Regions from separate parts of the Vibrio celticus genome, predicted to be linked through region 2. Evidence: predicted binding sites of a transcription regulator. Region 2 holds the regulator's gene; the other holds the start of a gene.
What was found. The regulator PurR, encoded in region 2, represses purine synthesis genes. The targets are predictions, from matches to a motif close to TNANGNAAACGTTTNCNTNA.
Positions count from the first base shown of each region.

Region 1: OCV19_RS03410 (NCS2 family permease) is a predicted target of PurR. The motif match lies at 3,756-3,775, and genes of this name have one in related genera.

Region 1 is NZ_AP025463.1:711,110-716,248, forward strand. It holds gene OCV19_RS03395 (succinylglutamate desuccinylase/aspartoacylase family protein) at 1-147, opposite strand, end outside; gene OCV19_RS03400 (DUF3332 domain-containing protein) at 419-958, shown strand; gene OCV19_RS03405 (aminoacyl-histidine dipeptidase) at 1,259-2,731, opposite strand; gene OCV19_RS03410 (NCS2 family permease) at 3,795-5,084, shown strand.
Region 2 is NZ_AP025463.1:2,314,690-2,319,828, forward strand. It holds gene elyC (envelope biogenesis factor ElyC) at 1-132, shown strand, start outside; gene torR (two-component system response regulator TorR) at 298-1,011, opposite strand; gene torD (molecular chaperone TorD) at 1,297-1,944, shown strand; gene purR (HTH-type transcriptional repressor PurR) at 2,260-3,264, shown strand; cyclic di-GMP riboswitch class I at 3,435-3,520, shown strand; gene OCV19_RS10430 (TfoX/Sxy family DNA transformation protein) at 3,648-4,238, shown strand; gene OCV19_RS10435 (IS3 family transposase) at 4,310-5,139, opposite strand, start outside.

The DNA.
Region 1 (5,139 bases), 1.6 Mb from region 2:
TTGGCGACCGTGAATAATTTCAATCGGGATAGAAAGTGGAGAATGCGTGTAAAGCTGAGCCGCTTGCAGTTCAATCTCCATTCGCTGTCCTGGCTGAACAGTATAACCAAGTAATTCGAATGGTTGATTAGGTTTTAGTCTTGCCATTTAGGTTGTTCTCAACATGGTGATAATTCGTTAACACGGAATGTAGCAATCGTTGATTTTTAGTACGAATCAATCGCTTTACGGTGACGACAAAAGTTTTTTATGAAGGGACTTCTGAATTGGTTTCAGTTTTTTATTTGGCTAATTGAAGGGTGTTTCAAATTGTGAATTTTCTGACAATACATTGATTTAGCGCTGATATTTGTCATTCAGTTCGTTGGTATTATCCACCGCCATTTTTTGGCGGCCAAATTTAAATATTGAGATCAAAATGAAAAAAACAATTTCAAAAATTGTAGCACTAGCGGTGGTATCTGTTGCTTTATCTGGTTGTGTTGGTAGCAACGCAGTAACGGGTTACCTAATGAAGTTCAACATCAAGGCTGTTGATAACCGTTACGCTCGTGGTGGTTTGAACATGCTACTTGCACCTGCATACGGTCTAACGGTTGCTGCCGATTACTTAGTATTCAACTCACTAGAGTTCTGGACAGGTAGCAACCCACTAACAGGTGCTCCGCACATCTTTGATACTAAGACTGATACTTACCTAGACATCAACCACCAACTTGATCCGTCTCTAACGGAAGCGCCAGTGGGTCCTATCACGAGTGCAGATGTGATCGAAAAAGGTCAAATGCAGCAGATTGATGAAAACACGATCCAAATGGACATTACTTACCAGTCTGGTGAGCGTGCGACGTTAATCGGTGTTCGTGATGGCGAGATGGTGACGTACTTCATCGATGGTGAAGTTGTGGCACAAACTTCAATTGATGAGCTAGAAAGCTACGCGGCTTCACGCGCTTAGTTATACCAATCGTAGTAAATAACTGGTCACCCTAGCTTGTTAAAAATCTCGATAACTGCGTTGTGATTTTTGATTGTAGAATAACTACTTATCAGAAAATCACGCCTTGTTCTCAAGCCTTTTTCCTGCGCTATTTCTGAACACTTACTTACTGTGATTGGTATTACTTCTTTAGTCACAAATAGTCATTACAAAGATTAGATACAAAAACAGGTACTCATTGAGTACCTGTTTTATTTTGTGTCGATAAACGGTGTTTACTGAAACACCATTTACTGAAAAGCGCTAACGCTAATCGAATTATGCTTTTTCTGGGATCGCTTCAAGCAATGCAACCATTTGGTTCCAGAATAGCTCAACGGTGTCGATCTTCACTTTCTCATCAGGAGAGTGCGGGAACTTGATGGTTGGGCCGAAAGAAACCATATCCATGTTCGGGTAAGGTTCTTTGAATAGACCACACTCAAGACCAGCATGGATAACCATGATGTTTGGCTTGTGACCGTAGATACCTTCGTACATGTCGCGGAAGATATGCATGATTTCTGAATCTGCGTCTGGTTTCCAACCTGGGTAAGCACCAGAGAACGCGATGTTAGCGCCTGCTAGTTCAGCAACAGAGTGAAGCATGCTTTCTACTTGTGAGCGACCTGAATCGATAAGAGAACGGATCAGGCAAAGCACTGTGATTGAGTTCTCTTCTGTTGTGATAACACCTACGTTTAGAGACGTTTCCACAACACCTTCAATCTCGTCACTCATACGAATCACGCCGTTTGGACATGCGTTAAGTGCCGCGATAAAGCGAGCTTGGTCTGCTGACGCAAGTGCGCTCATTTCTACAGAAGCTTCTTCATTGAAAGTCACGATGCTGTCTTCTACTTTACCTAGCTCTGTTGAAAGCAGCTCAGTGTAGTAGTTGTATAGTGAAGCCAGTTTTTCTTGGTTTGCCGCAGGAACAGCAACCGTTACGAAACCTTCACGAGGGATCGCGTTACGAAGGCTACCACCTTTGAATTCGACGATGCGAAGGTCTAGCTCTTTTGCGTGACCCGCTAGGAAGCGAGCAAGCAGTTTGTTTGCGTTTGCACGACCTGTGTGGATGTCACAACCAGAGTGACCGCCTTTTAGGCCTTTTAGCGTTAGCTTACGTGTTACGAAGTCAGCTGGAATCGCGTTACGAGCAATTTCAAATGTCATTGCGCCGTCGATACCGCCAGCACAACCCATGTACACTTCGCCTTCTTGCTCTGAATCGGTGTTAAGAAGGATATCGCCTTCTAACCAACCCGCTTCAAGACCGAAAGCACCAGTCATGCCTGCTTCTTCATCTACTGTTAGTAGAACTTCGATAGGGCCGTGCTGGATTTCGTTTGAAGCAAGAACCGCTAGGCAAGAAGCCATGCCCATGCCGTTATCAGCGCCAAGCGTTGTGCCTTTAGCTGTAACCCACTCTCCATCAATGTATGGTTGAATTGGATCTTTAGCAAAGTCATGAACTGTGTCTTCGTTCTTTTGTGGAACCATATCGATGTGAGCTTGTAGCACTACACCTTTTTTGTTTTCCATACCCGCCGTTGCTGGCTTTTTGATGAATACGTTACCCGTTGGGTCACGACGTACATCTAGGCCTTGCTCTGTTGCCCAAGCAATAATGTATTGAGCAAGCTCTTCTTCATGCTTAGAAGGGTGTGGGATTGAGCAAATCTTATCGAAGAACTGCCAGATAGGGGCAGGGGATAATTTACTGATCTCAGAATGGAATTCAGACACGGATGACTCCTTTTTTATTTAATAACCATATATTTAGGTTTTGTATGGGCAAAAACCTAGAACAAAAATCTAAAATATGGGTCTGTTTTGATGGCAACAGCATACCACTTGAGCGTTTTGACGAGTAGCGGTTCTAAACCTCAAATAGCTCAAATTTTGAATGCGATCTTGTCCATCTGATCATGGTTAAGCGCCTTGATGCTTATAAATGGCGCAAGCAAACGTTTGTTCAATCCTGTTCTGTAATTTTATTACAAAAATAAGTTTGCAAAATGACCATAAATAGCCAAAAGTGTGACGTATAGCAAAAAATACTTGTAATCTTTTTTCTTTAGGGTATATTAATAACCAACTTCTGAGATGAAGAGTAAATGCTCAAAGGATGAGTCCGTTTTATCGCCTCCAAGGAACCGAGAAATCAAATTCGTTTTTTATTGATTTATTAAGGTGATAGTTATGAAAGGTTTACCATCTGCAATGTTCTGGATTAACAGCTCTGTTTACACTAGCAACTTTGCATACCCTACAAGCTTTGGTTACTAATACCGTAAGCATGTAACTCGAACAGTTTTGTTCACCCCTATATATTGGAATTCTTTTACAGCCCTTTTGGTTGACAGATTCTACCGCCACTCAGTTTTGAGTGGCGTTTTTTTTGCCTGCTACTTTTCCAAACCGCTTTCGCTTGTCACTTTCCTTGCTATTCTGCGTGGTTGTTTTTTAAACGCCGAAATATCAATTTGCGCCTTATTACTGATCCTGTTGAAAAATACATAACTATTGTGGGTTTGAATTCAGAATTTACTGGCTAGATTCTCAATGAAAATAACCGATGGTAGAAAAAACAACCAACTAATTTCACTGAATGCATTGTTGTTAATTATTTGTTTTTAAACACTATTTGCCGATAATGTTTGTATTTTTAATCGCTTTGTTTCATACGGCATTCTGATAAATATCGATTAGAGCCTTAATTCTATCTGGAATTTGTTATTTGATAACTTTATAATCCACAGCCAATCGATTACGCAACCGTTTACTTTTACCCTTATAGGATTCGATAATGTTCGAAAAGCTATTCAAACTCAGTGAAAATGGCACCAATGTGCGCACTGAAATCATCGCAGGTCTAACAACCTTCCTAACAATGGCTTACATCATTTTTGTAAACCCAATGATTCTAGCTGATGCTGGTATGGACCATGGCGCTGTATTTGTAGCAACCTGTTTAGCGGCTGCTATTGGCTGTTTCATCATGGGCTTTGTTGCTAACTACCCAATTGCTCAAGCTCCAGGCATGGGTTTGAACGCATTCTTTACCTACGCTGTTGTAATGGGTATGGGTTATACGTGGCAAGTTGCTCTGGCAGCGGTTTTCGTATCAGGCGTAATCTTCATCTTCTTAAGCATCTTTAAGATCCGTGAATGGATTATCAACTCGATCCCTATGTCTCTGCGTGTTGGTATCTCTGCAGGTATCGGTCTTTTCCTAGCGTTTATTGCGCTTAGCAATGCAGGCATCGTTGTTTCTAACCCAGCAACTAAAGTTTCACTGGGCGACATTACCGCGATTGCTCCTATCCTAGGCTCACTTGGTTTCTTCCTAACGATTGCTCTTGTTCACCGTGGCGTGAAAGGGGCAGTAATGATTGCGATTCTAGCTATCACAGCTCTTGGCATTGTTATTGGTGACGTTCAATACGGCGGCATCATGTCTACACCACCAAGCCTTGCTCCTACATTCATGCAGCTTGATTTCTCTGCTGTATTTGAAATCGGTATGATTTCAGTGGTATTCGCATTCTTGTTCGTCGATTTGTTCGATACAGCGGGTACTCTGGTTGGTGTTGCAACGAAAGCAAACCTAATCAAAGAAGACGGCAAACTACCTCGCTTGAACAAAGCACTGCTTGCTGACTCTACAGCAACATCTATTGGTGCACTGCTAGGTACATCAAATACTACTTCTTATGTTGAGAGTGTTGCGGGTGTTGCTGAAGGCGGTCGTACCGGTCTAACTGCTGTTGTTGTTGGTATCTTATTCCTACTGGCTCTTTTCTTCTCGCCACTTGCAGGTATGATTCCGGCTTACGCAACATCAGGTGCACTTTTCTATGTAGCAATTCTGATGATGTCTGGCTTAGTTGGCATTGATTGGCGTGATCTTACGGAAGCAGCACCAGTCGTGGTAACATGTCTGCTTATGCCGCTGACGTACTCTATCGCTGAGGGTATCTCACTAGGTTTCATCGCTTACGCTGCAATTAAGCTGCTAAGTGGTAAAGGTCGCGACGTTTCACCTGCTGTGTGGGTAATGTCGGCTATCTTTATTCTTAAATACATTTTCGCTTAATCGTCTAGATTTCTGCTTAATCGCTGAAGAGGCTATGTTTGAAATAGCCTCTAAT
Region 2 (5,139 bases):
ATGGGATTGGTTTGGCAAAGCCTGCGTGATTGGCTAGATACAAGCAATGACATTGTTGAAGAGCCTGTTATTCCAGAAGCTTCCAGCTTAATTGAAGATGACGGTGAAGTTTCTGCGGCCCAGCCTCAATAAGCCCATTAAATCTTTAAACTCATCTGAGCAGACAGAGTCGCCAAGTATTTGTAGATTCTCTGGTCGTTAACAGTAAAAGCTGAGTAATAAAAAAGCCGAGACATCAATGATGTCTCGGCTTTTTACGTTAAAATGTCGTTGTTGATTAATCACTCCCGAAGGAAATCAATCACCAGCGAACATGTAACCTTCACCGTGAACCGTCACAAAGATTTGTGGGTTCTTAGGATCGAACTCCATTTTTGCACGCATACGACGAATCAATACGTCGATAGTACGGTCATTAGGCGCGTCCACTCGGTGGCTAATCATATTCAAAATACGTTCGCGGCTTAATACTTGATTAGGGTAAGAAGACAAAGCCACTAGCAGTTCGTATTCTGCTTTGGTCAGTTTCACCGGTTCGCCGTTTTTGCTTAACGCGCGACGAGGGATATCAAATGTCCACTCCCCAAAACGAACCACAGACTCATCTGATGTTTCTTCGACTGCGCCCGCTGCTGTTTTACGAGCAGCAGAGATACGCCAAAGTAGGTTTTTAACTCGAACTAATAACTCGCGAAGTTCGAAGGGTTTAGTAACGTAATCGTCAGCGCCCATTTCAAGGCCAACGATCTTGTCGATGCTATCCGTGCGTCCAGTAACTAAAATAATTCCAATGTCTGATTGACTGCGTAATTCGCGAGTTAGCATCAATCCATCTTCGCCTGGTAAGTTGATGTCCAGCATAATGAGGTCAACGTTGTTTTCTTCTAACACGTTTCTCATTTGAGCGCCGCTTTCTGCTTCGCTCACTGTGTAACCCTCGTTCTGGAAGTATCCAACCAGTTTACTGCGGGTTACCACATCATCTTCTACGACTAATACGTGATAGCTCATCTACACCACTTTTCTTATTTAATAGTTTCAGTGACTATTCTATTCATAACTAGTAACAATTCTAGTGGTACAGAAGATAAAAGCCAGAAACATGGATTTTTTTTGATACAAGACAATCTTAAACCTTGCTATTTATCGTCCATCGCAATTCAATATAGGCATTACTACTAACGAGTAACTTTGCGTTTTGCAAATAGCCTTGTTATTCAGCCTTGGTGTGCTTATGCCCAAGTGACTTCAAGATGCATATAAGCAACATCACAAGACTAAGTCAGGATCTAACAAATGAAAGATACGAAAGCGTTCAACGAGCAAAGAGCAGAAATATACTGGTGGCTATCAAGCTTATTTGCCAAAGAGCTCACTCAAGAAGAACTCGATCACTACCACTCTGTTGAAATTCGTTCTTTCCTAACTGGTTTAGGCGAAAATGAGACACTAAAGCCAGCGATTGATAAGTTAGTGGATGCGCTGAACCGCCTACAAACACGTGAAGATGCTCAGCTAGAACTGTCTGCAGACTTTTGCGACCTATTCTTAAAGACAGATAAACACGGCGCTCTTCCTTACGCTTCAATGTATATCGGCGAAACTGGCCTCTTGAATGATAAGCCAGCAAAAGATATGGAAGAGATCATGGCTAAACACAACTTAGTCGTGAACCAAGATCTAAAAGAGCCAGCAGACCACATTGCTATTGAACTCGATTTCCTTGGTAACTTAATCATTCGTTCAAACGAAACGGATATTGAAGAAGAGCTAGAGAATTCATTTGCCGTTCAACAGCAGTTTATCGAACAACAATTGCTGACTTGGGTACCAAAGTTCAACGTGAAATGTCATGACGTTGATGAATTCGGTTTCTACGCCTCCGTCTCATCTTTGCTACTCGCATTCTGTCAATTAGACACTCAATATTTAGCCGGTGAATAGCTTATTGGATGACTAGGTAAATAAATTCAGCAGAATGTGACAATTCACCCGGATTTCTGGGTGAATTTTATTGCGAGTAATTTCTAGTCAGTCTAAAATTGTGACCGCAAACGATAAAATATGAAACATTCACGAAATGCTATGCTTATTAAAGTTCAGAGCATTTCGGTGTTAAGACAAGCCGCTCAATAGCGGTTTTTTGTTTTTTAGCACTTTAGTACCCAAAGAGCCCTACAAATTTAAGCTCTTAGTTAGGTAGCTTAACGGCTACTTTATTCCGTACTTTGGGAAAGTAGCTTCTAATAGGATAAAACCATGGCCACTATAAAAGATGTCGCTCGCTTAGCCGGCGTATCAACAACAACCGTTTCTCACGTAATTAATAAAACTCGCTTTGTTGCAGAAGCAACTCAAGAAAAAGTAAACAAAGCCGTAGATGAACTGAACTATGCACCAAGTGCTGTTGCTCGTAGCTTGAAATGTAATACAACACGCACTATTGGCATGCTAGTGACTCAATCAACTAACCTATTCTTCTCTGAAGTTATCGATGGTGTTGAAAGCTACTGCTACCGTCAAGGTTACACTTTGATCCTGTGTAATACGGGCGGCATCTATGAGAAGCAACGTGACTACATTCGAATGCTTGCAGAGAAACGTGTAGATGGCATCTTAGTTATGTGTTCTGACCTAACTGAAGAACTAAGAGAGATGTTAGACCGTCACGCTGACATCCCTAAAGTTATCATGGACTGGGGTCCAGAGAGCTCTCAGGCTGATAAGATCATCGATAACTCAGAAGAAGGTGGCTACCTAGCGACCAAATACCTTATTGAACGCGGTCACTCTAAGATTGCATGTTTAAGTGGCCACTTAGACAAAGCAGCATGTGTTGAACGTATTGCCGGTTACAAGCGCGCACTCAACGAAGCAAAGATTTCTGCTGATGAAAATATGATCATCGAAGGCAACTTTGAGTGTGATACGGCTGTTCTTGCTGCAGAACAAATCGTTGAGATGGAAGATCGTCCAACGGCAGTATTCTGCTTTAACGACACAATGGCACTCGGCTTAATGAGCCGACTGCAAGAAAAAGGCATCCGCATTCCTGAAGATATCTCAGTGATCGGTTACGACAACATCGAACTCGCTGAATACTTCTCTCCGCCGTTAACGACAGTTCACCAACCAAAACGTCGTGTTGGTAAGAATGCATTCGAAATTCTATTGGAGCGCATCAAAGACAAAGACCACGAAAAACGCGTCTTCGAAATGCACCCTGAAATTGTTGAACGAAGTACAGTTAAGACGTTAAATTAATTGATAATTCGAGTTTAATTTCATCAAGCGCACCTTTAGGTGCGCTTTTTTTATCAGCAACCATAATGAACCCTTATGCATAAATGAAAGATCATTAATTGAAGCAATGTCACATTTTGAAATATCAACTGTGAGCTTCATTCAACAAAAACTTTATTCTATTCAATCAGTCACGCACAGGGCAAACCACTCGAAAGAGTGAGACGCAAAGCTTCCGGCCTAAACCACTCGTTGGTATGGTAGCGGGGTTACCGATGGCAAAATGCAGTAACTACTAATAATTTAGTAATTTACGGCTTATTGACAATTTAATTGCAACATTTTGCTAATCTCTCGGACCTGCTTATTTGGTGGCGTAGTTCAAATACACCGAGATAAATAACATGGATAAACCGATACTAAAGGACTCGATGAAGTTATTTGAGTCCCTAGGAAAAATAAAATCACGCTCAATGTTTGGTGGCTTCGGTCTTTTTGCTGATGACACTATGTTTGCTCTGGTTGTAAATGACCAGTTGCACATACGCGCAGACAAAGGCACAACGAAACAATTCGAACAACAAGGGTTTCAACCATACGTCTACAAAAAACGTGGTTTCCCTGTCGTTACTAAATATTTCGCTTTACCTGAAGGCCTCTGGCAAGATCAAGAGAAAATCTTGCAGCTTGCAACCACGTCTCTAGGTTTTGCTAAAGAAGAAAAAGCTGAGCAGTCTTCTGCCAAGCCGACCCGACTCAAGGATCTGCCTAATCTTCGACTCGCTACCGAGCGTATGTTGAAAAAGGCAGGGATCGATTCTGTAGAACGTTTATATGAATCTGGCTCTGTAAACGCATTTAACGCCATCAAAGAATCGCATGCGTCTTCTGTCAGTATTGAACTACTTTGGGCGCTAGAAGGCGCGATCAATGGAACACATTGGTCTGTTATACCTCAGCAGCGTCGTGAAGAGCTTATCAATCGCGTCAATTAACTTTGTCAGTGCAATCTATATACATAACTAAGCCGCATTTTGAAGTGACCCCATAAAGTTGGACATTTCTGTTAAGCGGCTTTCAAGGCCTGAGTTCGATATTCTATCGGAGTCAGGCCTTTTAGTTTCACTTTTATACGTTTGGTATTGTAGTACTCGATGTATTCTTTAATTTGCTCTATCAGAGCATCTGCATCTTCAAAGCTTTGGTTGTGATACATCTCGGTTTTGAGTAAAGCAAAAAAGTTTTCAGCAACAGCATTATCCAAGCAGTTACCTTTTCTCGACATGCTTTGCGTTAACCCACTCTCCGCTACCTTTTTCTGATACTGTCGATGGCGATATTGCCAACCTTGATCGCTGTGTATAATTGGCTTTGAGTTGGGTTTAAGCGTTGATATAGCCTCCGTCAGCATATCCGTGACAAGCGGCAAGCAGGCATTTTTGGCCACTCTATAAGCTACCACTTCCTGAGTAAACAAGTCGACAACTGGAGACAAGTATACTTTCTGCTCTTTGACTTTGAACTCCGTGACATCAGTTACCCACTTTTCATCGGGTTGAGTCGCACTAAAATCTCTTTCAAGCACGTTGGGAGCAGCTGTTCCAGACTCTCCTCGGTATGAACGGTACTTTTTAATCCTGACCGTCGATTTAAGGTTGAGCTGAGCCATAAGCCTTTGAACCGTTTTGTGATTAAGCGCGACCCCCTGATTTTTTAGTTCTAAATGAATACGACGATAACCGTATCGGCCCTTATGTTCATGATAAATTGACTTTATCAACCGCAGCTCACGTTCGTAGCTATTTGGGCGCTTGCTCGTTTGAGCCTGATAATAAAAGACACTTTTTGCCAGCTGTAGAGTCTGCAGTAAGTGCTTCAACGGGTACTTGCCTTTAA